3 regions of the Symbiopectobacterium purcellii genome follow, and region 3 is predicted to be linked to each of the others. Evidence: predicted binding sites of a transcription regulator. Region 3 holds the regulator's gene; each other region holds the start of a gene.
What was found. The regulator Fur, encoded in region 3, represses iron uptake genes when iron is present. The targets are predictions, from matches to a motif close to ATAATAATGAGAACNACTATCAA.

Region 1 (8,279 bases), 650 kb from region 3:
AGGCCAACACGTCAGCATGGCGCACGACGCTAAAGGCGCTGGCGAGAATACCTACCAATGCAATAAAGTTGATACCAAGGATTGCTATCAGGTTCTGTGCATCGTTCCATTGCAACAAAACAAACAGCGCAATAATGGGGAATATCAGGGAATATTCGTGGTGACGCGTTTTGATCACCTCAGTGTGCGACTTCATTGCAGGCGGTTCCTTATCAAAAGTATTGAATCTCACAGGTCGTGCCGCACGCCTTATTGTTCTTTTCACTTATGCCTGACGGGTAGCGACGGCAATCCATGTGCAAGGGTGTGGCGTTGCGGAAAGAAATGGCTTACAGGTATACCTGTCATACTTCACGTTGCAGATGCGTTCATCCAAATCACTTACTTGAGTATGCGCATCGGGATGAATGAACCTCATCCTGAGGTTCACCCTACGGGCCAGCATAGGCGCTGTTCAAAGCGTAAACGTTTTGCCCTGCAACACGAATTCTTTAAGGTATAGTTATAGCCTAAAAAACAAAAACAGATTAGCAGAATGCGCGCAGCAGGCGGGAGATTTTAAGTGATTTTACATTCTTGGTGATAAAAAGAGGGTAAGTGGAGAGAATTTTGCAGTTTTCTCCCCACTGTATTGATGTGGCTAGTGAATTTTAGCAAGCTCAATCATCTGGATTATCCATAACATCGTGACGTTTCTGGTGATAATCCTCTTCGTTTAACCCTTCACGCCAATATGGCACGGCGTAGAGCTGATTTCTATCAACCTTGAGCTCTCTACGTACATAACGACGCAGTTGCACCACGATACGGTCTTCGCCTGCCAGCCAGAAAAATGCGCTGCTGGCGTCAATATCGCGCGTCACAGCGTGGAACTTTTGCAACAACGTATCCGTGCTAGCGGTCGAGCCGACCACCCAATGCACGCTGAGGCCAATGGGGGCGGTCAGTGGCAGACGATCGGCCTCGCTGTCGACGCGGATAACGGCATGACCGGTGGCATCGCGGGGCAATGCGTCTAGCAACGCCGCAATGGCGGGTAGCGAAGAGGGATCGCCTGCCAGGTAATAGGCGCTGGACGCAGGCAGCATCGGGTGCGGACCGCCCGGTTGAGTAATGCCTACGCTATCTCCTGGCTGTGCGTTGCGGGCAAACGTGACGGCGGGTCCGCCGTGGTCGTGCAGGGCAAAGGCAACATCCACTTCGCCCAATTCGGGCCGGAAAGCATAAATAGTATAAGTGCGCACGACGGGGCGCGCCTCACCTTCTGGCCATTGCGGGCCTCGCTCTCCTAATGTGGGTAACGTAGGTGCTTTCTGACCGGGACGCGCTAAAAACAGTTTAATATGTGCAGCATGTCGCCCGACTGCCGGGTAGTCGAGCAGGGTGTCGCTGTGAAAGGTGATGCAGCGCAAGTGCGGTGAGAGATCGGTGATGCGTTTAACCTGGATTAATCGGGGTTGGGCTGGGCGAAAACCTGTCGGATGAGCCATTAAATTTCTCCATCATTCAGCCGATATCATTATTGATTTGATGGACAACATCATAGCATGTTGATGATAGTGATTATCATTTTAGTGACAGGCAAAAAGCACGCGTGGCTAAAAAAGTGTTGTTCACCCTTTTTTGTTACGATTTCAGCGTTACATTAACCCTTTGTGATTAAGATCAAGCTTGATTGCCACACAAAAAATGGCATATTCTGGAACCAGTTGCAGAAATTTTAAGCAGTTACGCGGTTTTTGTCAGAAAGTACGCGGCGTTTTTTGTTCGGTTATTGGTTGTTGGGGATTTTAAGGTATTGTTAACACGCGATTTTTTACAAAAGGCTGATTGTGGTACGTCTTTTGGTTGTATCGAAGAAAACTTGCTGCTCACGCCTTCGCAGCGAGCGGACTCCCTGAACCAGACGCTATCGCGTCGCCCTGATAGCCCGGTGTGGGTCTTTGGTTATGGCTCACTGATGTGGAATCCGGTATTTACACCGGAGGAAGCCCGTTTGGCTACACTTTCCGGCTGGCAGCGTGCATTTTGCCTGCGCCTTACGGCAGGACGCGGTACGGCAACCCAACCTGGGCGCATGCTGGCATTAACGCCAGGCGGGAAAACGACCGGGATGGCATTTCGTTTGCCGGAGGCCTCGCTGCGTGAAGATCTGGAACTGCTGTGGAAGCGTGAGATGATCACCGGTTGCTATCGTCCGGAGTGGTGCGATTTGCACTGCCACAGCGGTGAGACACTCACGGCGTTGGTGTTTGTTTCACAAGAACAGCATCCGCTGATCGAAGCGGATACCTGTATACACCGCGTTGCCCCCCTGATTGCCAGAGCTAGCGGTCCGCTGGGAACCAATGCACAGTATCTGTTTGCGCTGGAAGAGGCGCTCAAAAAACACGGTATGGCCGATGAATGCCTAACGGCGCTGGCGCAGCGGGTGCGAGAGCTTCAGGAACAGGCGAAGCAGGCGCATCCACAGCAGGGTGACTGGTGGGGCGTTTAGCATCGTTAATCAACGCAACATCAATTAACACAGCACTAAACAACCTCTTATCGCGTCGCCATTGACCGCACTACATCAGCCAATGGCGACGAAACGGGTTACCAACCTACGCCAAGGCCCAGCGTATGATTTCCCTGCCTGGCAGGCGGAGCCGGTCACGCCGCCCGCGCTGCTGTTGCGCTGTTTGGGGATCGACGGCGCGGTTGAGGTGCGTGCAGCGCGCGATTATCTGGTGGTGCTGGAAAACCAACAACAGGTAGAGGCGTTAACGCCAGATATTCACGCCATGAAGCCCCTGGGCAAAATGGTGTGCGTGACAGCACCGGGAGACGACTATGATTTTGTCAGCCGCTTTTTCTGCCCGGGAGAAGCCGTTGCCGAGGATCCGGTCACGGGGTCGGCGCACAGCATGCTGATCCCCTATTGGCACGATCGCTTGGGAAAAACCACGATGCGTGCGCGTCAGGTTTCTGCCCGTGGCGGCGATTTGCATTGCGAATGGCAAGGCGATCGGGTGCTGATTAGCGGCCAGGCTGTCACCTATTCGGAAGGCAAAATCTTCTTGCGATAACCGCCAACGCGGCACTGCCGGGATGGCGCTTACGACGGCTCCCGGCGACTAAAATATTTTCTCTTGCAGTACCCATACCGCTGCTTCCACTCGCGATTTCAGCTTCATTTTTTTCAACAGATGCTTAACGTGCACCTTCACCGTACTTTCCGTGATGGAAAGCTTGCGTGCAATCACCTTATTGGCAAGCCCTTGTGCCAGCAGTTTCAAAATATCACGCTCACGGGGCGTCAACTGCTGAATGCTGCGATCGCTCCCCTGACGATTTTCCCGCAGGCTGGCGGCGAGGATCGGCATCAGGGTTTCGCTGAGTACCATCTTCCCTGATGCGGCCTGATGCAATGACGCCAACAGATCTTCCGGCTCCATGTCTTTAAGCAAGTAGCCATCTGCCCCGTTTTTCAAGGCACTCACTACGTCATCTTCATGATCGGAAACGCTAAAGACCACAACGCGGCCTGACAGCGCCTTTTCTCGCAAGCGCACCAGCGTCTCCAATCCGTTCATGCCGGGCATGTTCAGATCCAGTAAAATCAGGTCTGGATCTAACTCGGCCGCCAATACCACGCCCTGTTCCCCGTCGCTGGCTTCCCCCACCACGCGCAAACCGGGTACCATGCTGAGCAACTGTTTTACGCCATTGCGCAACATCGGGTGGTCGTCGATCAATAAAAGGGTCGCGCTATCGTCATTTGGCACTTCATTCGTCATGGTGTTCTCCTGTTAATTCGGGGCGGTAGCGGTTTTCTGCGTCAAAAGTCACTTTCACCTGCGTTCCACCATCCTGATGGCGCGTAATAACACACTCTCCGTGCAGGCTGTGCGCGGTCTCGCATGATAATCAAACCGTAATGATTGACGCGCTGGCTATCCTGAACGATGCCGTTATCACGTACGGTCAATTCGATACGTTTATCGTGCCATACCAGCGTGATGTCGACCTCGGTTGCCTGTGCATGTTTGTAAATATTGCTGAGCGCCTCACGCACGATTTGCAGGACATGAATTCCCTGATGGGCCGATACCGCTTGCGGTGGCAATTGATAATGCAACCGCAAGGTAAATCCCAGCCGTTTTTCATATTCTTCGACGGTGGCCCGCAGCGCGGCTAACAGGCCGGATTCGTTGAGTTGAAGTCGAAAGGTGGTCAACAGCTCACGCAGTTGACGGTAGGCGGTGTTCAGCTCTTCACGCATTTCGGTTAACTGGCTGTGTACCTCATCCGACAGATTTCCGCCTTGCATCTGAATGCAACTGACATGAATTTTCAGGCAAGAGAGCGATTGGGCCAGTGAATCATGCAATTCACGCGCAATTGCCGCGCGTTCTTCCATCAATATCAGCTGCTGCTGGTGTTCAGATTGTCGTTCCAGCGCCAATGTACTGGTGAGTTGGCCCAACAGGGTATTTAGCAACTGCTGTTGATCGGGGTTCAGTTCGCATTCACTGGTACGAGTAGCCAAAACCATACCGTATTGGTGGTGTTGGTCGTGCAGCGTCCAAAATACTGGCTCACCGCTGGCCGCATTCGCGTTGCTGTATACACCGCAGCTTTGGCAACTGGCGTCAGGACAACTTGCCGCATCGTAAGGCGCTTCGTGACTAAACTGATGAAACTGTTCCTGGTTATTGCTCTCATACAGTCGCAGTTGGATATTGTTCAGCGGGGTTAACGTGGGCAATTCGTTGAGAATCGGCATCACCCGACTGCACAGCGGTGCGTTGGTATGCAAACGACGGCTGGCGCGATACAGAAAGGAAAGGGTATCGTTTTTCTGGCGCAGACGGGTGGTCTGTTCCGTGACGCGTTGTTCCAACTGGTGGTAGATGGCGGAAAGTTCATCCGACATGCTGTTCAACGCTTGCGCCAGCGTGTTCATCTCATCTTTACCGGAGAGGCTGACACGTTCACTAAAATCACCGTGGCCGATGGCTTGGGCCATGGCGACCAGTTTGCGCAGTGGCGTGAGCAACCGATGGCGCAAATAGAGAATGGTTGCCAGCAGCACGATGCCCATCAGCACGATAAACAGGCGTTGGATTTTGGTGACCAGCGCCAGGCGTTCTTCGGTGCTGTGATCGATGGCGGATACCAATGCATCTAACTGCGCGACGAAGGTGGCAACATCGCTGGCGGCTTCATCCGGACGAGACGCCTGCTGTAACCGGGGACGCAATTGGGTTTGCCAGAACGTGCGCAGTTGAGAAAAAGGGTCGCTCAACCCTTCGCGACGCACCGCCTGCTGCAAATCGCTGTTGGCCTCGTCACGTTCGAGATCGTCCAGGTAAATGTGGCTGCTGTTGGATAACGGCACCATGGAGAGCAGGCGATAACTCTGCATGCGTAAGGAGCCCGCTTTATTGATGGCGTGCGCATTCCCTTGAATGTTCTGTGACATCCAACTGGATATAGCCATGCCTGCAATGCCGAGTAGTCCGAGTAACAGCATCAGCATTGCGACCTGATGTGTCAGGGACAGTGGTAGCAAAAGGCGTCTCGCCATGAGAACGCCACGTCGCCATCCTTCGCTCACATTGTTGTTCAACGAATGTCCTGTTTTTGTACGTGTGCTTTGCCGCGAAACAGGGCGACAAAGCGAAAGGTATCTGATAGGTCTGCATTCTTCACCATCCTTTGCTATAACCCTATACCCCTTAATAAGTACCCACAAATATCCGTAGCCAGTCATGGCTGGGAGTAGTTGACGTTAAAGCCGCGTTAACGGGCTGAATTCGCGGTTTTTATTTTTTTACGCAGGGTTACTCACAAGGTGGTGGGTGGCGTTAGAAGGGCGCTTTTTACCTGACAGTGCGTTGATTCATATCAATTTTATTTACACTGGCATCCCTCATGTTGCGCCCTGAATACCCTGTTATTTCCTCAGGGTTATATACCGAGTTTTTACGCACTGAGGTTTTTATGACGCAGCCTACTACAACAAAAAATGATCCTACGAGAAAGCCGCTTAACGCGACCATCGGGGAGTGGTATCCGGAAGACCCTGATTTCTGGCAACGGCAGGGGCAACGCATCGCCACCCGCAATCTGTGGATTTCCATCCCCTGCTTATTGCTCTCTTTCTGTGTCTGGATGCTGTTTAGCACCGTGGCTGTTAACCTGAATAAAGTGGGCTTTCACTTCTCGACGGACCAGCTGTTTTTATTAACCGCACTTCCCTCGGTATCCGGCGCGCTGCTGCGCGTACCGTACTCCTTTGTCATCCCCCTCTGTGGTGGACGACGCTGGACCACCCTGAGTACCCTGATTTTGGTGATCCCGTGCCTGTGGCTGGGGTTTGTGGTGCAGGATACGCAAACGTCGTATCACACCTTTGTCATCATCTCGTTGTTGTGTGGCTTTGCCGGGGCGAACTTTGCATCCAGCATGGCGAACATCAGCTTCTTTTTCCCTAAAGCCAGGCAGGGTGGTGCGCTAGGGCTGAATGGCGGATTGGGCAATCTGGGTGTTAGCGTGATGCAGATTCTGGTGCCACTGGTTATTTTCTTGCCGTTGCTTGGCTCGGCTGGCGGTGTGACACAGGCGGATGGCAGCACAGTGTGGCTATACCGCGCCGCTTGGATTTGGGTACCTTTCCTGCTGGTGGCCGCGCTGGCGGCCTGGTTTGGCATGAACGATCTGAGCACCAACAAAGCCTCAATCAGTCAGCAACTGCCGGTACTCAAACGCTTGCATTTGTGGGTACTCAGCTTTCTTTACCTCTCCACGTTTGGTTCGTTTATCGGGTTCTCAGCGGGATTTGCCATGCTCGCCAAAACCCAATTTCCCGATATTGTTATCCTGCACTACGCCTTTTTCGGCCCTCTGCTTGGGGCATTAGCACGACCGGTGGGAGGCATGCTGTCCGACCATTTCGGCGGCGTACGCGTCACCTTGATCAACTTTATCCTGATGGCGCTATTCTCGGTATTACTCTATCTGTCGCTGGCTGCGGATGGCCATGCGGGCAGTTTTGCCGTGTTCTTCGGGCTGTTTATGCTGCTGTTCCTCACCGCAGGGTTAGGCAGTGGCTCGACCTTCCAGATGATAGCCGTGATTTTCCGGCGTTTGACCGCAGAGCGCGTTAAAGCGCGCGGCGGCAGCGATGACGACGCACTGCGTGAAGCGGCGACGGACTCCGCCGCCGCACTTGGCTTTATCTCTGCCATTGGCGCGATCGGTGGGTTCTTTATCCCCAAAGCGTTCGGCACGTCGCTTGAGTTGACCGGTTCACCGGCGGGGGCAATAAAAGTGTTTATCCTGTGTTATGCGGTGTGCGTGTTGATCACCTGGCTGTTCTATGGGCGTAAAACAGTGCGATAGCCGATAATCTGGTGGTGAACCCTCCGCTGCCGATGAAGATCAACGTCATCATTTCTGCAACCTCGCGCGGCGCACATTTGCGCCGCGTTTTGCTTTCTGCCTGCGTCTCACCGCTCTACCTACCTCCAAATAGTCACGTACTGCAATTATCTTTATCCATGTGGGTATGAAGGTTATTAAAAGCTATTATTTTCATATGGATATCGGTTTCATTATCCATAATCCCTTGGTGGTATTTCGTTCGTTCTCACCGTTTAACACCCCGGAGGAGCTTGATCGGTATCAATTTTGGACCCGTCTCAGGTCGTTACCCTAGCGCCAATTGGAGCAATGTGCCGTAGGCAACACACCGTATCGACTACGCGCATTCATAACGACAGAAGCCAGCAGGCTTCGCAGCAGGAGAGTCCGGATGAGCAAATTTCTTGACCGGTTACGTTACTTTAAACAATTAGCCGAGCCCTTTGCTGATGGGCACGGTCAGACGCTCAATACCAACCGGGATTGGGAAGACAGTTACCGCAGCCGCTGGCAACACGATAAAGTGGTACGCTCAACGCACGGCGTCAACTGTACGGGATCGTGCAGTTGGAAAATCTATGTGAAAAATGGTCTGGTCACCTGGGAAACGCAGCAGACCGACTATCCTCGCACCCGCCCGGACCTGCCGAACCATGAACCGCGCGGTTGCCCACGCGGTGCCAGCTACTCCTGGTATCTCTACAGCGCCAATCGCCTGAAATACCCGATGATGCGCAAGCGCCTGCTCAAACTGTGGCGCGCAGCCAAACTGGCACATCCGGATCCCGTCGATGCCTGGGCTTCTATCGTGACCGACCCGGAAAAAGCCGCTTACTACAAGAAAATCCGCGGTCGCGGTGGTTTTGTGC
Region 2 (8,279 bases), 1.1 Mb from region 3:
CGGTGATGATGTCAGCCAGGATCGGTTGGTCTATGAAGAGCAAGACGATACCTATTATGTCAGTCTGGGGGAAACCACCTCTGAAGCGTATATCGTTATCTTTCTGAGCAGTACCACTAGCACAGAAGTTCGCTTGCTGGATGCGCACGACAGTGACGCCGTGCCTCAAGTGTGTATTTCGCGCCGCAAAGATCATGAGTATGGCGTGGACCACTATCAGGGGGCGTTTTATCTGCGCTCGAACCGGGAGGGCAAAAACTTCGGCCTGTATCGCACTACCGACTGGGATGAGTCCGCATTTGAAACGCTCATCGCGCCGCACAGCAGTCGCGTGCTGGAAAGCTTTGAGCTGTTCCGCGATTGGCTGGTGCTGGAAGAACGTGAGAAAGGCTTAACCTCGCTGCGGCAGGTGCATTGGCAGACCGGTACCGAAAAAAACATCAGCTTTAACGATCCCAGTTACGTTACCTGGCTCGCTTACAATCCGACGCCTGAGACGTCACTGCTGCGTTTTGGTTATTCATCCATGACCACGCCGACCTCGCTGTACGAGATTAATCTGGACAGCGGCGAACAGTGCCTGCTCAAACAGGCGGAGGTCAAACACTTCTCCGCGTCGGACTATTGCAGCGAACGCCTGTGGATCACCGTGCGCGATGGCGTTGAGGTGCCGGTGTCGCTGGTGTACCGCCGTGACTGCTATCAGCCCGGCAATAATCCGTTACTGGTGTACGGCTACGGTGCCTACGGTAGTAGTATGGAACCGGATTTTAGCGTGAGTCGCCTTAGCCTGCTCGATCGAGGGTTTGTATTTGCGTTAACGCACATCCGCGGCGGCGGGGAATTGGGGCAGCAATGGTATGACGACGGGCGCTTGCTCAATAAGATGCACTCCTTTACTGATTTTATTGATATCTCCCGCGCATTGGTGGCGAAGGGTTATGGTAATGAAAAGCAGCTTTATGCCATGGGCGGCAGCGCCGGAGGTTTGTTGATGGGTGCGGTCGTTAATCTGGCCCCTGAACTGTTTAAAGGTGTGGTAGCGCAGGTGCCGTTTGTCGATGTGCTGACCACCATGCTTGATGAGTCAATTCCATTGACCACCGGCGAATATGACGAGTGGGGGAATCCTGGTGTGCCGCGTTATTATGACTACATCAAAAACTACAGCCCTTATGACAATGTCAGCGCGCAAGCCTACCCGCATCTGTTGATTACTACCGGACTACATGACTCGCAGGTTCAGTATTGGGAACCCGCCAAATGGGTGGCCAAATTGCGTGAGCTGAAAACTGATGACAACCTGTTACTGCTGTTGACAGATATGGACGCCGGGCACGGGGGAAAATCGGGGCGATTCAAACAATACGAAGACATTGCGCTGGAGTACGCATTTTTACTGATGGTCGAAGAGAAGTAAAAATAAGGGGTTAGCGACTGAAGTAATCCCGCTGAGTGCGGGATTACCCGTTCAGCGCACTAAGGCATCAACTCACCGTATCGGTTTGCTGAGCGCGTTTGGACCGTTTATCCGCCCGTTTTTCTGCTGCGGTTTTCAACGGTTTTTTCTTGCTGTTTTTTTTGCTGTCCATGCCTTTACTCATTTGATTTGCCTCTCTCGGTAAAAGGTGGTTTGCCTTACCATTAACCGCCTGTTGGGCATAACATGCAAGCGAAAAAAGTGCTTTGGACAGCAGATTTCAGGCTATTTTGCCTTGGGTTCGTAGGGGAGGCGAGAGAACTGCAACGAGCGTTGGCGGTAGAATGCGATGCGTTCACGAAAATAGTCACGCAGATGCTCGGGCTGCTCCCTCTCAACCACTTCAGGAATGACCGGCATGTTGTAGCGTTCCTTGAACGCCACGCCAGAGGCTGCGAGATCAACATTCACTTTATCCATCTCTTGCGCAGCAAGGTTAGCCAGATTATACGCCATTGTTCTTATCCTCAGGGCCGCCGGTGAGCGCGCATCATAGCATTTTTTTCCTGGCGGACATACGCGGGTATTGCTTCATAACCTGATGCTAAAAAAGAATGATTATTCTTTAGGTTATTAAATCGATGAGGCGGTTTTTATAAATATCCAGCAGTACGTTAAAATTAAATAAAAACCATTCTCAAATAAATGGCGTTAATAATCATTTCATGAAATTGAAAATCGTTATCATTTAATGTATTTTATTGATTTATTGCGATTTATTTTTTATGTTAATTATTTTGATAATAAAATGTTTTTTATTTTTTAACAGCAAGGCATAATGGAACAAATTGACTCACCTGCCAATCAGAGGGAATAAAAGATGCTTAAAAAAGAGATGATTCAACAATTAAACGATCAGCTAAACTTGGAATTCTATTCTGCTAATTTGTACCTGCAAATGAGCGCATGGTGTGGTGATAAAGGGTTTGAAGGCGCGTCAGCATTCCTGAAAACACATTCTCAAGAAGAGATGGAGCATATGCAACGGCTCTTCAATTATCTGGATGACACCGGCAGCATGCCCGTACTGGGGGCTATCGCCGCGCCACCGGTCGATTTCGCATCCCTGGCTGACGTGTTTGAGCAAACCTATGAGCATGAGCAATTAATTACACGGAAAATCAATGAACTGACTCATGCAGCAATGACACAGCAGGATTATTCAACATTCAACTTCCTGCAATGGTATGTGGCTGAACAACATGAAGAAGAGAAATTGTTTAAGTCCATTCTCGACAAGTTGGCATTGGTGAGTCCCGCGCAAGGGGGGCTGTTCTTTATCGATCAAGACCTGAAGAAAATGACGACTGCAACGACGCAACAGTAATGCTTTATTACATCCCCTTCAGGTCAAGCCTGAAGGGGATGTGTATTAACACACGCCGAAATCGCCTTCCTCGCGGTAAAACGAGACGCTATCAACGCTTATTTCTACTTCTTTCTCAATAGGATCGTCAATTCTCGCACAGTAAAGCCTATCGTCCTCTACGCTAAGAACCCGCATGCGTGGCCCACCCGTTTTACTTTGAACGATATCCCCAGGATTAAACATCGCAGCCACCTCTTGCCTGACTCATACTACACATGACGTTTACTCTTCGCGCCCCAGGCACCGGCAAGAGTACTGATTACGGCACCGATCAGCAGTGCGAAAAAGAACCATAACGCCGCTTTTGCCGCTGCTTTTGACATCTGATCAGCTTGTTCAACCGCCTGCTTTTTCCAGTCCTCATAACGCTGCTGAGCCTGCTGTATATTTTGCTGTGCTTCGCTGAGGCGCTCGCTCACTTCTTTCACCATGCGATCGCGAGTACTGATAATGTTTTCGACCGCCCGGTCTGCTTCAACGGGAGTCAGGTCGGTGTTTTGCGCTAACGCCCGCTTGATATCATCGCGGTTAATGCCGGCCGCAATCGTCTTACTCCGTTGCGCAAGTTTCTCGGTTAATTGGGCTGCAACCTGTTCACTCGATTCTGTACCCACTGCCATGCGGCGCGCAGCCAGCATGATATCCTGTTTAGCACCTTGCAATTGCCGTTTGAGATAATCAGGTTGTAATGTGGGAATGCCCGATTTCACGAGCGCATTTTCTACTTCACTCTGCAAGCCATCACTTGAAAGGTGCGTATCAAGCATGATCTCCTCAAACCAATTTTGCCCTGCATCCCCCACACGAGAAAGTCCGTTGCCCAGAGCTTCACCACCGCTGGAAATCATCGAGCCTGTGGCTGATGCGATTGAGCCAAGCGCACTTCCCGCTGTTTTTATTGAGGAACTCACCAGCATGGCACCCAACACAGAAGCGACCAGTAACGCGCTAGCCCAATTTAAGAAGCCGTGAATCATGCCATCGTAACCCGCCAATCGGCCAGCGATAAACGATCCCGCGAATAAACTAATAACAATGGAGAACACGGTCCATAGGCCGACAGCCATTCCCACGCCATTTACCGGATCGTCTGACTTCGGCTCGACCATTGCGAAACCTAGGCTGCTGCCCAGGGTAGATAATAATATAGACACGGCCATCACCGTCACTATACCTGCAATGATACTGCCCCATGATATTGTTTTAATATCTTTCGCTTCATATGCAACGCTCATGTTTTCTCCAGCTTATTGATGACGTTTTATGGATAAATATCAACGAGTATAGGTGAGGAGCAATGAAGGCTAATGGTTAGGATTGAAATATGAAACTTGAACATAAAAAGATAATTAGTTGTTATTTGGATTAATAGATAGCTATGTATGGCTAGTGTTGGTATTACCCCAATTTATTCATTAATTGTTATTTTATTTTCAGTATCATTTAGCTATCTTGTCTGGTAAGAAAAGAGCAGTGATGTTAGGGGCTGTTGACAATTAACACAGCCAGACGAATGCAGCAGCGAGCGCAACGAATGATGCGAAGCGTTTTGAGAGTTTGTCGAAGCGTGTAGCTACGCGTCGAAATTGCTTGATACGGCAAAAGAAACGTTCGATCAAATTGCGTGAAGCGTAAAGATGTTTGTCCAGTGGGCGTTGCTCACGGCGATTCTCTTTGCTGGGGATGACAGCCTGAATGCCTACCGACTCCAGATATTGTAGAATCACATTCGTATCGTAGGCTTTGTCTGCAGCCAAGCTTGAAGGTTTCAATTCACCAAGTAAAGGCAATGCTTCTCTGGTGTCGCTCTTTTGACCACCAGTCAAACTAAAACGGGCAAGCATGCCCAGCCCATCAACCAGAGCGTGAATCTTGGTTGTCAATCCCCCGCGAGAACGACCAATCGACTGGTCACCGTTTTTTTGGGAGCGCCCGCTGCATGCTGATGAACCCGTACGATAGTGCTGTCGATGAAGATTTCCTCGAAATCGGCATCGCCCGCAAGTTCAGCAAAAACGGAATGCCATATTTCTGCCCGTGACCATCTGGCAAAGCGTTTGTACACACAGTTCCAGAGTCCGAAATCGGGTGGTAAATCTCTCCATGGGCTTCCAGTTCGGGCGATCCATAAAACCGCTTCGACAAAAAGCCGATTATCTGCTGCTGTTCGTCCCGGATCCGAATCCTTTCCCGGCAAAAACGGGCTAATCCGTTCGTATTGGTCATCACTGAGCATCAATCTTGGCATTCTGCTTTTCCAAAAAAGACAGAATGTAAACAGATTCTTTTACAAAAAAACAGGTTCTTGGCGATGATTGTCAACAGGCCTAGCTAAATGATAAATAAAAACCTGCGTTGGCGAATGAAATGGAATGGGAAGTGCACAACCACTTGGTCAAAGCTAAAGCCAATCGGCATCAAAAGATCGGTGATAGCCTGGTTAAACATGGGGCGAAGGCGGTAGTGCCCTGAGCGTAAACTGACGCGCTACGTTAAGCCCAGGTCGCCCAGATTACGATTGTAAGACTGAACCCGCACCCGTAAGCTTTTCTATTTTTCCTTAATAATTAACCCATTAGATTCTAAAACCTACTTCTTCAAAGAGTAAAACATCCCTTTAATAATGGTTTAGGTTAGCTGATGTACTATTTCAATAGGCTGTATCTTGTATATATACAGTAACCAAGGCTAAAACCTACTGAAAGGAATGGATATGAAAGTTTCGATGATCGTTGCCACTATGGCTCTGGCTGGTTTTAGTTTTACTGCAAATGCGTCGACGCCGGATAATATAGCGGTATACGCTACAGCACAATCTAACGGCTCAATCTCTGTTGGAAGCAAAATGGCTTACACCAAAAGTTTCGAGGTGGCAGTGGTTAAGCTATCTGGTGATGACGTCAATTTGTCTACGCTGTGTTTAAAGGCGTACTCTCCTGATAATAAAGCGTTCAGGCTTGATACAGTGGATGAGGCATTGACCACCGGTATCTTGAAAGAGGGCAAGCCTGTCAAAGGCATTGCCATGTTTGCCTCTGAAAATGCTGCTGTGCTCGATGCCGCTGTTGTGAAAATAACTGACGATTGTAAATAACCTGGGAAGGTGGTTGTGTAATAATCGCACTTAACTACCCCCCATCTTGTTATTACAAGTGGGGGGAGCTAATATTTACGTTTTAATATTAGGGCCATTATAGTATTCACTTGCTTGCAAATTGATTATTTTTGATTTTTCTTTTGCAGATAACTTGTTATTCTTTAAGTCAATTTCCATTCTATCACTCAAATTGGATATTTTTCCTGAAATTGCTGCGATATTATTGTTGTTTAATTTTAAATGAGTAATGGTTTGTGGTAAGTTATCGGGGAAGATTTCTATTTTATTAAAACTAAAATCTGTAATGCGAATGTCTTTTGGCAATTTGTCAGGAATGCAAGTCAAGTTATTACTGCTTGATTGAAGGTTGTCAAGGGCGTGGGGTAACTTGTCAGGGAGTTTGTTTAATTTGTTATGATGAACCATCAGAAAATCGATGGAGTCTGGTAACTTGTCGGGCAGAGTGGTTAGTTTGTTATGGCTTACGTCAAAAATCTCAAGGGAGTCGGGTAACTCATTGGTAAGAAACGTTAATTCGTTATGGCTTATGTCTAAAACTTTAATTGAATCGGGTAATTTTCTGGGCAAAGCAGTTAATTTGTTATGACTAACATTTAAAGATCTGATGGAATTCGGCAAGTCATCGGGTAATTCAGTTACTATATTATTGCTTATGTCTAAAAATTCTATAAAATTAGGCGAATGGCTTGGTATTGTGTCTAGTCTGTTACTTTTTAATTTTAAACCCATAAGAGAGTCTGGTAGATTCCTGATTGTACCCTCCAACTGGTTGTTTTCAACGTCGATAATTAGAATGGATGAAGGTAAATTTTCAGGTAATCTTTTTAGACGATTATGTGATAGGAATACCTTAGATAAACTTTCAGGTAAGTTTTTAGGGAGAGTGATTAATTTGTTATTTTTGGCATCTATAACTTGAAGATTTTCTGGTAAGCATTCAGTCAGTGTATGAAGTTGGTTTCTACTAATATCCAAAGTCTTAACCTGTTTGGGAAAAATGCCAGGTAATGTGCTTAAGTTCAACATGCTCAAATCAAGGGAATCAGTTTTCCTTTCCAGAGCATCTCGCATTCTTCCCACTGCAACGTCGCGTTGTTCACCCATACCCTGTGAAGAGTTTTTTTCCCATTCAGACCAAATCTTATAATATTCCCATGCGCTTTGCTCTGATGTTGTAGCCTGCGAAGAAATAGCTATCGCTGGCGTTGTATTCATCAACGATTTTGAGTTTATAACACCCTCATTTTTAATAGTAAGCATGTTAACTATCCGATTAATTAGTTTGTACAATGCTCTCTTAAAGAAAGGGAGTAGGGATATCAAATAATAGGAATTACGGTGAAATGTGTAAAGATGCCAGAGTGTGAGGGACCTAAATTGAAGATGATAGATAATACTATTTACTGAAACCTCTTTTCTCATGCAGGAGATTATTGTCGTTAGGCGTTATGACAAGCGTGTTCTGGCTAAAGATCGCTATGTGAATTTACTCTGAATACAGAATTTAGGGCGGATTTCGAATATTTGCAGCGGGGAGTCAATAAAATACTATACAATCAAATAATTAAAAAATTGAATACGATTACTTTAGGCGGGTAAATATGACTAATGGATTGATTCTAAATCATAAATCTTACGCTAAAAACACGCAGCAATACCCTCGTTAGCATTGTTTTAAAATCATATTGATGCGCATTTTTCGGCAGCTGAGGTGCTGATTTAGGGCGTTGAGCTCAGTGCATTGTCCACTCTTTTTCCCGGCTGGCGAGACACTTGTCAGTCATTTTCATCGACTTGTGGCCCAGCAATTTGGGGGTGAATTCGTTTCCATACCCTTTTTTATGAAGCCTCCCCGATAGGATGCGGGTCTTATGAACGGTTGGCGCTCTCCCGGCCTTGCTGCTACCCGCCCCAGAAGATACTCTCCTTGACTGGCAATCCCCAAAGACTCCGAAGCTCTCATGCTTGAGCTGTTTCACTGGGTGAATCAAATCCTTCTGACCACTAGGGAGGCTATGTCCCAAAACTCGGTGTTAGTCCGATAATTGCCGTCATTTGGTGTATTTACTATTAATGCAGCGGTAAACCATAACAGCAAGTGAAATTCAGGTATCATAATCGTGATATTACCAAAACTATTTTAGAAACTATGAAAGCATTCATTCAACCATTTTTATAATGGGGGGGAGCTATGTATGTATATGTATATGGGATTCACACTGGCAGATACGTCAATTTTGGTTAATGAAAAGCATCAGTGAAACTATATCTTTCTAAAAAAGTAGCAGCATGCGTCTCTGTGGTAAAATCGT
Region 3 (8,279 bases):
GCTTCTCACCTTTGATCCGTTTGCTGTTGCGGATATTGGCCCAATCAACGTGCATGCCATCGGCAATGATGCCGCAATAGATCTCAGGGGCGTCATAAATAGCGCCCACCAAACCCGGTTCGCGTCCGCTAATATACGGCATGGCATTAAACAGGTGAGTGGCAAAGCGAATACCGGCAGCAAATCCGCGTTTTGCTTCCTGCCAGGTGGCATTGGAATGCCCTGCCGAAACCACGATCCCCGCCTGGCTAAGCTGTCGAATCATCGCGGCTGGCACCTTTTCCGGTGCCAGCGTGATTTGACCAATCACATCCGCATTGGCACAAAGATAGTCAACCAGTTGTTGCTCGGGCGCACGGATTAGGCGGACATCGTGTGTCCCTTTTTTGATTACATTCAGCCACGGTCCTTCAATGTGCAGGCCGAGTGCCTGATTGGTGTGTAACGCGAGATAAGCACGTAGGGTTTCAACCGCGTGCTTGATAAAAGCATCACTGGAGGTGATAAGCGTAGGGAGAAAGCTGGTGCAGCCAGAGCGTTGGTTGGCATGTTGCATGGTTTCCAGCGTGGCAATGGAAATGGCATCAATGCTGTCATTGAACTGGACGCCACCGCAGCCGTTAAGCTGTAAATCGATAAAGCCGGGGGCCACCGACCCGCCCTTCAGATCGTGGCGCGGCAGGGTGTCGGGAAGATCGGATTCGGGACACACGCTGTCGATCGTGTCATCGTTGATAACGATAGCATGGTCATCCAGTATTTGGTGCCCGGTATAGATACGACAATGGGTTAACGCATACATCTTGAACTCCCGGCTTACAGATTAAAGACCGATAATGCTTTCAGCTTCCAACTCGTGGAAGTATTTCACGGTTTTCACTTTCAACTCCATGGTCGAAGGCTCATCGCAAACAATGATTGCCTTGGCATGCAGTTGCAGACAACTGATGGTCCACATGTGATTCACATTGCCCTCTACGACTGCCTGTAATGTTTGAGCTTTATTACGGCCAGACACCAGAATCATCACTTCCTCTGCATCCAGCAGAGTGCCAACGCCGACGGTAAGTGCGTATTTGGGAACCTGGGACACATCACCCTCGAAGAAACGGGAATTCGCGGTGCGGGTCTCTTCGGTCAACGTTTTGATCCGCGTACGGGAGGCTAAGGATGAGGCGGGTTCATTAAACGCAATATGCCCGTCATTACCGACCCCGCCCATGAACAGGTGAATCTTGCCGTAGGAGGCCATTTTTTCTTCATAGCGTTGGCATTCGGCCACCACATCTGGAGCGTTACCGTTCAACAGGTTAATATTTTCCTGCTGAATATCAACGTGATTGAAGAAATTCTCATACATAAACGTGTGATAGCTTTGCGGATGTGCGGCGGGCAGACCGACATATTCATCCATATTAAATGTCACCACGTGTTTAAAACTGACCAGCCCCGCGTTGTGCATCACGATAAGCGCTTTGTAGGCTTCTAACGGCGAGCTGCCTGTTGGCAGGCCTAATACAAAAGGGCGCTCAGCGCTGGGATTAAAGGCATTAATGCGCTGCACAATGTGTCGTGCCGCCCATTTGCCTACCTGCTCTGATGTGGTTACGGGAATAAGTCTCATACATAAATCTCCGGATAAGCGTTCCAAAACCAGTGAACCGATTTGCTACTGTCTGGATGATAAAGATAGGTTATTAGTTAGTCTAGCCTGTTTTTTTTTATCTTGAAATAATCTGGGGCTATCGATAGGTATAATGATTTAATATGCGGGTGTTTTGCGCGTTATGTCACAAAATGTCAGGGTTTAATTTGCGTGGCGAATTATTTTTTTTACACTTCAAGCACAAGCCGCCTGGTATGGGATGGCTGCTGTGAATCAGTTTAACGGGCAGTTTAGTATCCCCTGGCGGGAGAGAGAGGATAATGTGAGTGTTCTTAGCTATTTACAAAGGGTTGGTCGAGCGCTGATGGTGCCAGTGGCGACGTTGCCAGCCGCAGCGATTCTCATGGGGATAGGGTACTGGATCGATCCAAACGGTTGGGGCAGTGAGAGCGCGCTGGCGGCGTTGCTGATCAAGTCCGGTGCTGCCATCATTGAAAACATGGGGGTGCTGTTTGCGGTGGGCATCGCTTATGGCATGTCCAAAGATAAAGACGGTGCCGCGGCGCTAACCGGGTTCGTCGGTTTTCTGGTGTTGACCACGTTGTGTTCTCCTGCGGCCGTTTCAATGAGCCAGCATATCCCGCTGGCGGAAGTGCCTGCGGCGTTCAGCAAAATCCAAAACCAGTTTATTGGTATTCTGGTCGGTATTATTTCGGCTGAGCTCTACAACCGTTATAGCCATGTCAAATTGCCCGAAGCATTGTCGTTTTTTAGTGGGCGTCGGTTGGTACCTATCTTGACCTCGTTCCTGATGATCGTTGTTGCTTTCATCTTGATGTATGTCTGGCCGGTGATTTTTAGCGCGTTGGTCACGCTGGGCGAGCATATCCAGCAGTTGGGTTCGGTGGGGGCGGGCGTGTACGCGTTCTTCAACCGTCTGCTGATTCCTGTCGGGTTGCACCACGCGTTGAACTCGGTATTTTGGTTTGATGTGGCGGGCATCAACGATATCCCGAATTTCCTTGGCGGGCAGCAGTCCATTGATGCGGGCAAAGCAGTTGTTGGCATCACGGGACGCTATCAGGCGGGGTTCTTCCCCATCATGATGTTTGGTTTACCGGGCGCTGCGTTGGCGATTTATCACTGTTCGCGTCCGGAAAATAAAAGCAAAGTGGCGGGAATTATGATGGCCGCCGCATTTGCCGCGTTCTTTACCGGGATCACCGAGCCGCTTGAGTTTTCGTTTATGTTCGTAGCGCCCGTGCTCTATGTGCTGCATGCCGTGTTGACCGGGATCTCGGTATTTATTGCTGCAAGTATGCATTGGATTGCGGGCTTCGGTTTTAGCGCCGGATTGGTCGACATGGTGCTCTCTTCGCGCAACCCGCTGGCAACCCAGTGGTATATGCTGATTCCGCAAGGGCTGGTGTTCTTTGTTATCTACTATGTGACGTTCCGTTTCACTATCAAACGGTTCAACTTGCTGACGCCGGGACGCGAGCAGTCGGTTGATGGCAGCGAGACGGATGGTTTTACGCTCAATCAAAGCGTTGCCGAAAAGAAAGTGAATGATACGGAGTCTCTGGCCCAGGGATATTTGGCGGCGCTGGGCGGTAAAGCCAATCTGGTGGGGATCGATGCGTGTATCACACGTCTGCGGCTCAATGTGGTGGATTCTGCGCAAGTGGATGAGGCACAGGCAAAACGCTTGGGAGCGGCAGGGGTTATCCGCTTGAATAAACAGAATGTACAAATTGTCGTGGGGACGCAGGCAGAAGCGATCACCACGGCCTTGAAGCATATCCAAAACGGGCAATAATCATTGTATTGTCAGCGTTGAATGGTGCGGCGTGGGGTATTTCTCACGCCGCATTTTTTATCACCGTGGGTATTACAAGATGCCCACTTTCAGTTACCTCATGCGTAATCATCAGCAGTTTTGCTTCTTTCTGTGTATTTCATAAGATTTAGTGCAAGTAACTGTTGTGTCCTGCCGTAGCTTGTTGGATCATTGCGGGTTATGTGTCGTTTTGCATCGAGGAATCAAGCATGAGTGAGGCAGAAGCCCGCCCAACCAATTTTATCCGTCAGATCATTGATGAAGATCTGGCGTCTGGAAAACACAGCCTGGTACAAACCCGTTTTCCGCCGGAACCTAATGGCTACTTGCATATCGGCCATGCCAAGTCCATTTGCCTCAATTTTGGGGTGGCGAAAGATTACAACGGTCAGTGTAATCTGCGTTTTGATGACACCAACCCGGTGAAAGAGGATATCGAGTACGTCGAGTCCATCAAGCAGGATGTGCAATGGCTGGGTTTCTCCTGGAGCGGAGAGATTCGCTACTCTTCTGATTATTTTGACCAGTTGCATCTGTACGCCGTCGAACTGATTGGCAAAGGGCTGGCCTATGTGGACGAACTCTCTCCCGAGCAGATCCGCGAATACCGTGGCACGCTGACCTCCCCCGGTAAAAACAGTCCCTACCGCGATCGCAGCGTTCAGGAAAACCTGAATCTGTTTGAAAAAATGCGCAATGGTGGATTCGCTGAGGGCACCGCCTGTCTGCGTGCCAAGATAGACATGGCATCCCCGTTCATCGTGATGCGCGATCCGGTGCTGTACCGCATCAAATTTGCCGAGCACCACCAGACCGGGAAAAAATGGTGCATCTATCCCATGTACGATTTCACGCACTGCATTTCCGATGCGCTGGAAGGGATTACGCACTCACTGTGCACGCTGGAGTTTCAGGATAACCGCCGCCTGTACGATTGGGTGTTGGACAACATCACCATTCCTTGCCATCCGCGCCAGTATGAATTCTCGCGCTTAAACCTGGAATATGCAGTAACGTCCAAACGTAAATTGAATCAGTTGGTGACGGAAAACGTGGTTGAAGGGTGGGACGATCCCCGTATGCCTACCATCTCCGGCCTGCGTCGCCGTGGTTACACGGCTGCTTCCGTGCGCGAATTTTGTCGTCGTATCGGCGTGACCAAGCAAGACAATAATGTCGAAATGGCGGCGCTGGAATCCTGCATTCGTGACGATTTGAATGAGCATGCACCGCGCGCCATGGCGGTGTTGGATCCGGTAAAAGTGATCATCGAGAACCTGCCAGAAGGCCACGAAGAGTGGGTTTCCATGCCGAATCATCCTAATCAGCCGGAAATGGGCACCCGTCAGGTTCCGTTCAGCCGTGAGATTTATATCGATCGTGCCGACTTCCGTGAAGAAGCGAACAAACAGTACAAGCGTCTGGTGCTGGGTAAAGAAGTACGCTTGCGCAATGCGTATGTCATCAAGGCGGAACGCGTTGAGAAAGATGAACAGGGTGTTATCACCGCGCTGTATTGCACCTATGATGCTGAAACGTTGAGTAAAGATCCGGCTGACGGGCGTAAGGTAAAGGGCGTTATCCATTGGGTCTCTGCCGCTCACGCGTTGCCGGCTGAGTTCCGCCTTTACGATCGCCTGTTCAACGTGCCAAACCCCGGTGCTGCGGATGATTTCCTCGCAACGATTAACCCGGATTCGCTAAAAGTGGCTCAGGGCTTTGTTGAACCGAGTTTGGCAAAGGCCGAAGTGGAAAAAGCCTATCAGTTTGAACGTGAAGGGTATTTCTGTGCCGATCGCCGTTATTCTAGCGAAACACATTTGGTGTTTAACCGTACAGTCGGTTTGCGTGATACCTGGGTTGGCTGAGGCCAGCGCTGGACTAAAATGAAAAAACCGCCTGTGTGGCGGTTTTTTTTGGCATCAATCAGAAAAGGGCCTGGCTTATTTCGGGTCGTGGAGCGTTTCTTCTTCACGGCAGTCGCCCGTACTGCAATGACCATAAAGGTACAAACTGTGGTTAGTCAGTTTGATGCCGTGTTTGTCTGCGATTTCGCGCTGACGCGCTTCGATAGATTCATCACGGAATTCAATAACGCGTCCGCAATCCAGGCAAATAAGATGGTCATGGTGGTGTTGCTGTGTCAGCTCGAACACTGACTTACCACCTTCAAAATTATGACGGGTGACAATACCGGCATCGTCAAACTGGTTAAGCACGCGATAAACGGTCGCCAGACCGATCTCTTCGCCCATATCTATCAGTTTTTTATATAAATCTTCCGCGCTGACGTGATGACACTCCGGATCCTGCAACACTTCCAGAATCTTCAGTCTTGGCAGAGTGACTTTCAAGCCGGCCTTCTTTAATGCGGTGTTATTGTCAGTCATGCGGGTTTAGTCCTGTTACTTTCTCGTCGATGGGGGCAATTAAGCCTATGACATCGGTCGGCTCAAAAATTGTAATGGCGTCCCAATTATAGAACCGCGCATTAAAAATGAAAACCATGGGATGTTAACAATACCGTCTCCATAAAGAAAGTGTGCATTCGCGCGCAATCTCTTGTTGTAAAATGGAGAAAATTGATAAACGTACAAAACCGATGGGTACTATTGTACAGGCTTAGACCGGGAAGTTAAAAAAATGTTTCTATTAATTTAATCGGTTTTATCTATTAATAAAGCCCTGACATTGCTATCAGGGCTTTATGTTAAACCGGGGAGATCAACCCACCAGCGTTTTCAGGTTGAGTTCTTCGCTGATTTGTTTGACCCAGGCACTGACGCGTTCACTGGTCAGCTCAGGTTGACGATCTTCATCAATGGCCAGACCGATGAAATGGTTATCGTCTGCCAGTCCTTTAGACGCTTCGAAATAGTAACCTTCGGTTGACCAATTGCCGACGATGGTTGCCCCGCGCGGTTCAATAATGTCGCGCAGCGTTCCCATCGCGTCACAAAAATATTCTGCGTAATCTTCTTGGTCGCCACAGCCAAACAAGGCAACGATTTTTCCATTGAAATCAATTTCTTCCAGTGTCGGAAAGAAATCGTCCCAATCACACTGGGCCTCACCATAGTACCAGGTCGGAATGCCAAGCAGCAGGATATCAAACGCTTCGATATCTTCTTTGCTGCTCTTGGCGATGTCATGAACCTCTGCAACATCACTGCCCAGTTGCTGTTGGATTGTCTTGGCAATGTTTTCGGTATTGCCGGTGTCACTGCCAAAGAAAATGCCTATGAGTGCCATGGATAAAATAACCTCTTTATTCTTAATGGTATGGTGCGGTTTATCACCTACATATCAAGTAATAATATCAGACGCTGGGGGTGGGAGAAACTTGTATCTTTCCCCAGGCCCAAAGCGGAAATAACCGCTATTAAACAAGGGTATTTATCCGGTAGCTCGTTTTCGCTATTTCGCCAGTTTTTTTAATTACTTTAGCAGCGGCATTGTTAATGCGAGTTTCCCTATATTATTGAAAAATATAAATAATCACTAGTTTTTAGTGACGGCGTGCGGTAGATCACGGAGGGAAACTACTAAATATTCTTTTAATATTGACGATGAAACTAGAAGGTTCGCCGTGTGCTTGCAGACGTAAAGCATCGCGCGTTTTCCCCGTTGGGGATTGTTTTAAACCTTATGATTTTTTAAAAAATAATAACCCTACCGCACGTTATTTATATCTGGAGCATGCTTATGCAATTTTTGAGAAACATCGCCATCAGAACGGCAATGTTATGGGTTTTAGGGGGCTTCTGTGTGCTTTGGGGCGGTGTTTCCGTCTACACCATTTTCTCCTTCAAAGAGATGACCACGACGTCACAGACCAGTACCTTACTGGTTCATAACATGAATTTAGTCAATCAGGGCAACGATCAATATTTTCGCATGGTAACCCGTTTGGCACGGGTAGTGGATTGGCGCCGCAGTGGTGAAAATTCGCTGGCAGATAAAGAACAGGCGTCAGCATTGACGGCATTAAATAATCTGAAATCCGATCTGGCTACCTTTAGCAGCATCGATCACGCAGGGCTGGATGCCGCGCTGGCTGAAGCGGTGGTGCGCGATTGGGGTAACCTGATTACTCAGGGCGTGGATCCGATGTTTCAAAAGGCGCAAGCCAACGCTTTGGATGAATATCAGCGCTATGCCAAGGAAACGGTGCCAGCACTGAGTCGTCAATTCGGGGCCTCGGTCAACGCTTTTAACAAGGCAGGCTCCGATAAATTCGCCGCAGCGGGCGCGCGTTTTCAGCACATCACCGCCATTGGCCAAAATATACTGCTGACCGGATTGGTTGTAGGACTGCTGCTGCTGTTTTTCACCGATCGCTATCTGGTGGCCTGTTTGGTTAAACCTCTCGATACGCTACGCGAGCACTTTAGCGCTATCGCCTCCGGGCAACTTGGCAAACCGATTCATGATTTTGGTCGTAACTGTGTGGGGCGTTTGTTGCCTCTATTACGGGATATGCAAACCAGTCTGGCGACGACAGTCAGTACGATCCGTTCCAGCACGTATGCCATCTACCTTGGCGCCTCCGAGATTGCATCCGGTAATAATGACCTCTCATCGCGTACTGAACATCAGGCTTCTGCACTGGAAGAGACAGCGGCCAGCATGGAGCAGTTGACGGCCACCGTTAAACAGAATGCGGAAAATGCCAATCACGCGAGCCAGTTGGCGTTGCAAGCATCCAATACGGCGAGAAAAGGGGGCGAGATCGTTGATAACGTGGTGAAAACCATGGCGGAGATTTCGGGAAGTTCAAAACGCATTGCCGAGATAACCACGGTGATCAACGGTATTGCGTTCCAGACTAAC

Region 1: a site for Fur is predicted at 1,554-1,576, ahead of K6K13_RS09300 (siderophore-interacting protein). Genes of this name have one in related genera too.
Region 2: a site for Fur is predicted at 2,152-2,174, ahead of ftnA (non-heme ferritin). Genes of this name have one in related genera too.

What each region holds. Positions count from the first base shown of each region.
Region 1 is NZ_CP081864.1:1,992,911-2,001,189, forward strand. Features, by position in the region: gene chaA (sodium-potassium/proton antiporter ChaA) at 1-196, opposite strand, end outside; gene K6K13_RS09300 (siderophore-interacting protein) at 660-1,490, opposite strand; gene K6K13_RS09305 (gamma-glutamylcyclotransferase) at 1,799-2,497, shown strand; partial or broken gene K6K13_RS09310 (PhzF family phenazine biosynthesis protein) at 2,625-3,068, shown strand; gene narL (two-component system response regulator NarL) at 3,117-3,779, opposite strand; partial or broken gene narX (nitrate/nitrite two-component system sensor histidine kinase NarX) at 3,769-5,572, opposite strand; gene K6K13_RS09325 (NarK family nitrate/nitrite MFS transporter) at 5,989-7,389, shown strand; gene K6K13_RS09330 (nitrate reductase subunit alpha) at 7,802-8,279, shown strand, end outside.
Region 2 is NZ_CP081864.1:2,443,418-2,451,696, reverse strand. Features, by position in the region: gene K6K13_RS11490 (S9 family peptidase) at 1-1,420, shown strand, start outside; gene K6K13_RS11485 (DNA polymerase III subunit theta) at 1,706-1,936, opposite strand; gene ftnA (non-heme ferritin) at 2,301-2,807, shown strand; gene K6K13_RS23235 (GDFGVC terminal motif YodC-like protein) at 2,853-3,032, opposite strand; gene K6K13_RS11475 (YrzE family protein) at 3,059-4,084, opposite strand; partial or broken gene K6K13_RS11470 (IS5 family transposase) at 4,346-5,085, opposite strand; gene K6K13_RS11465 (DUF4354 family protein) at 5,563-5,943, shown strand; gene K6K13_RS11460 (leucine-rich repeat domain-containing protein) at 6,019-7,227, opposite strand.
Region 3 is NZ_CP081864.1:1,339,786-1,348,064, forward strand. Features, by position in the region: gene nagA (N-acetylglucosamine-6-phosphate deacetylase) at 1-802, opposite strand, end outside; gene nagB (glucosamine-6-phosphate deaminase) at 824-1,624, opposite strand; gene nagE (N-acetylglucosamine-specific PTS transporter subunit IIBC) at 1,929-3,425, shown strand; gene glnS (glutamine--tRNA ligase) at 3,656-5,314, shown strand; gene fur (ferric iron uptake transcriptional regulator) at 5,390-5,836, opposite strand; gene fldA (flavodoxin FldA) at 6,171-6,698, opposite strand; gene K6K13_RS06315 (methyl-accepting chemotaxis protein) at 7,152-8,279, shown strand, end outside.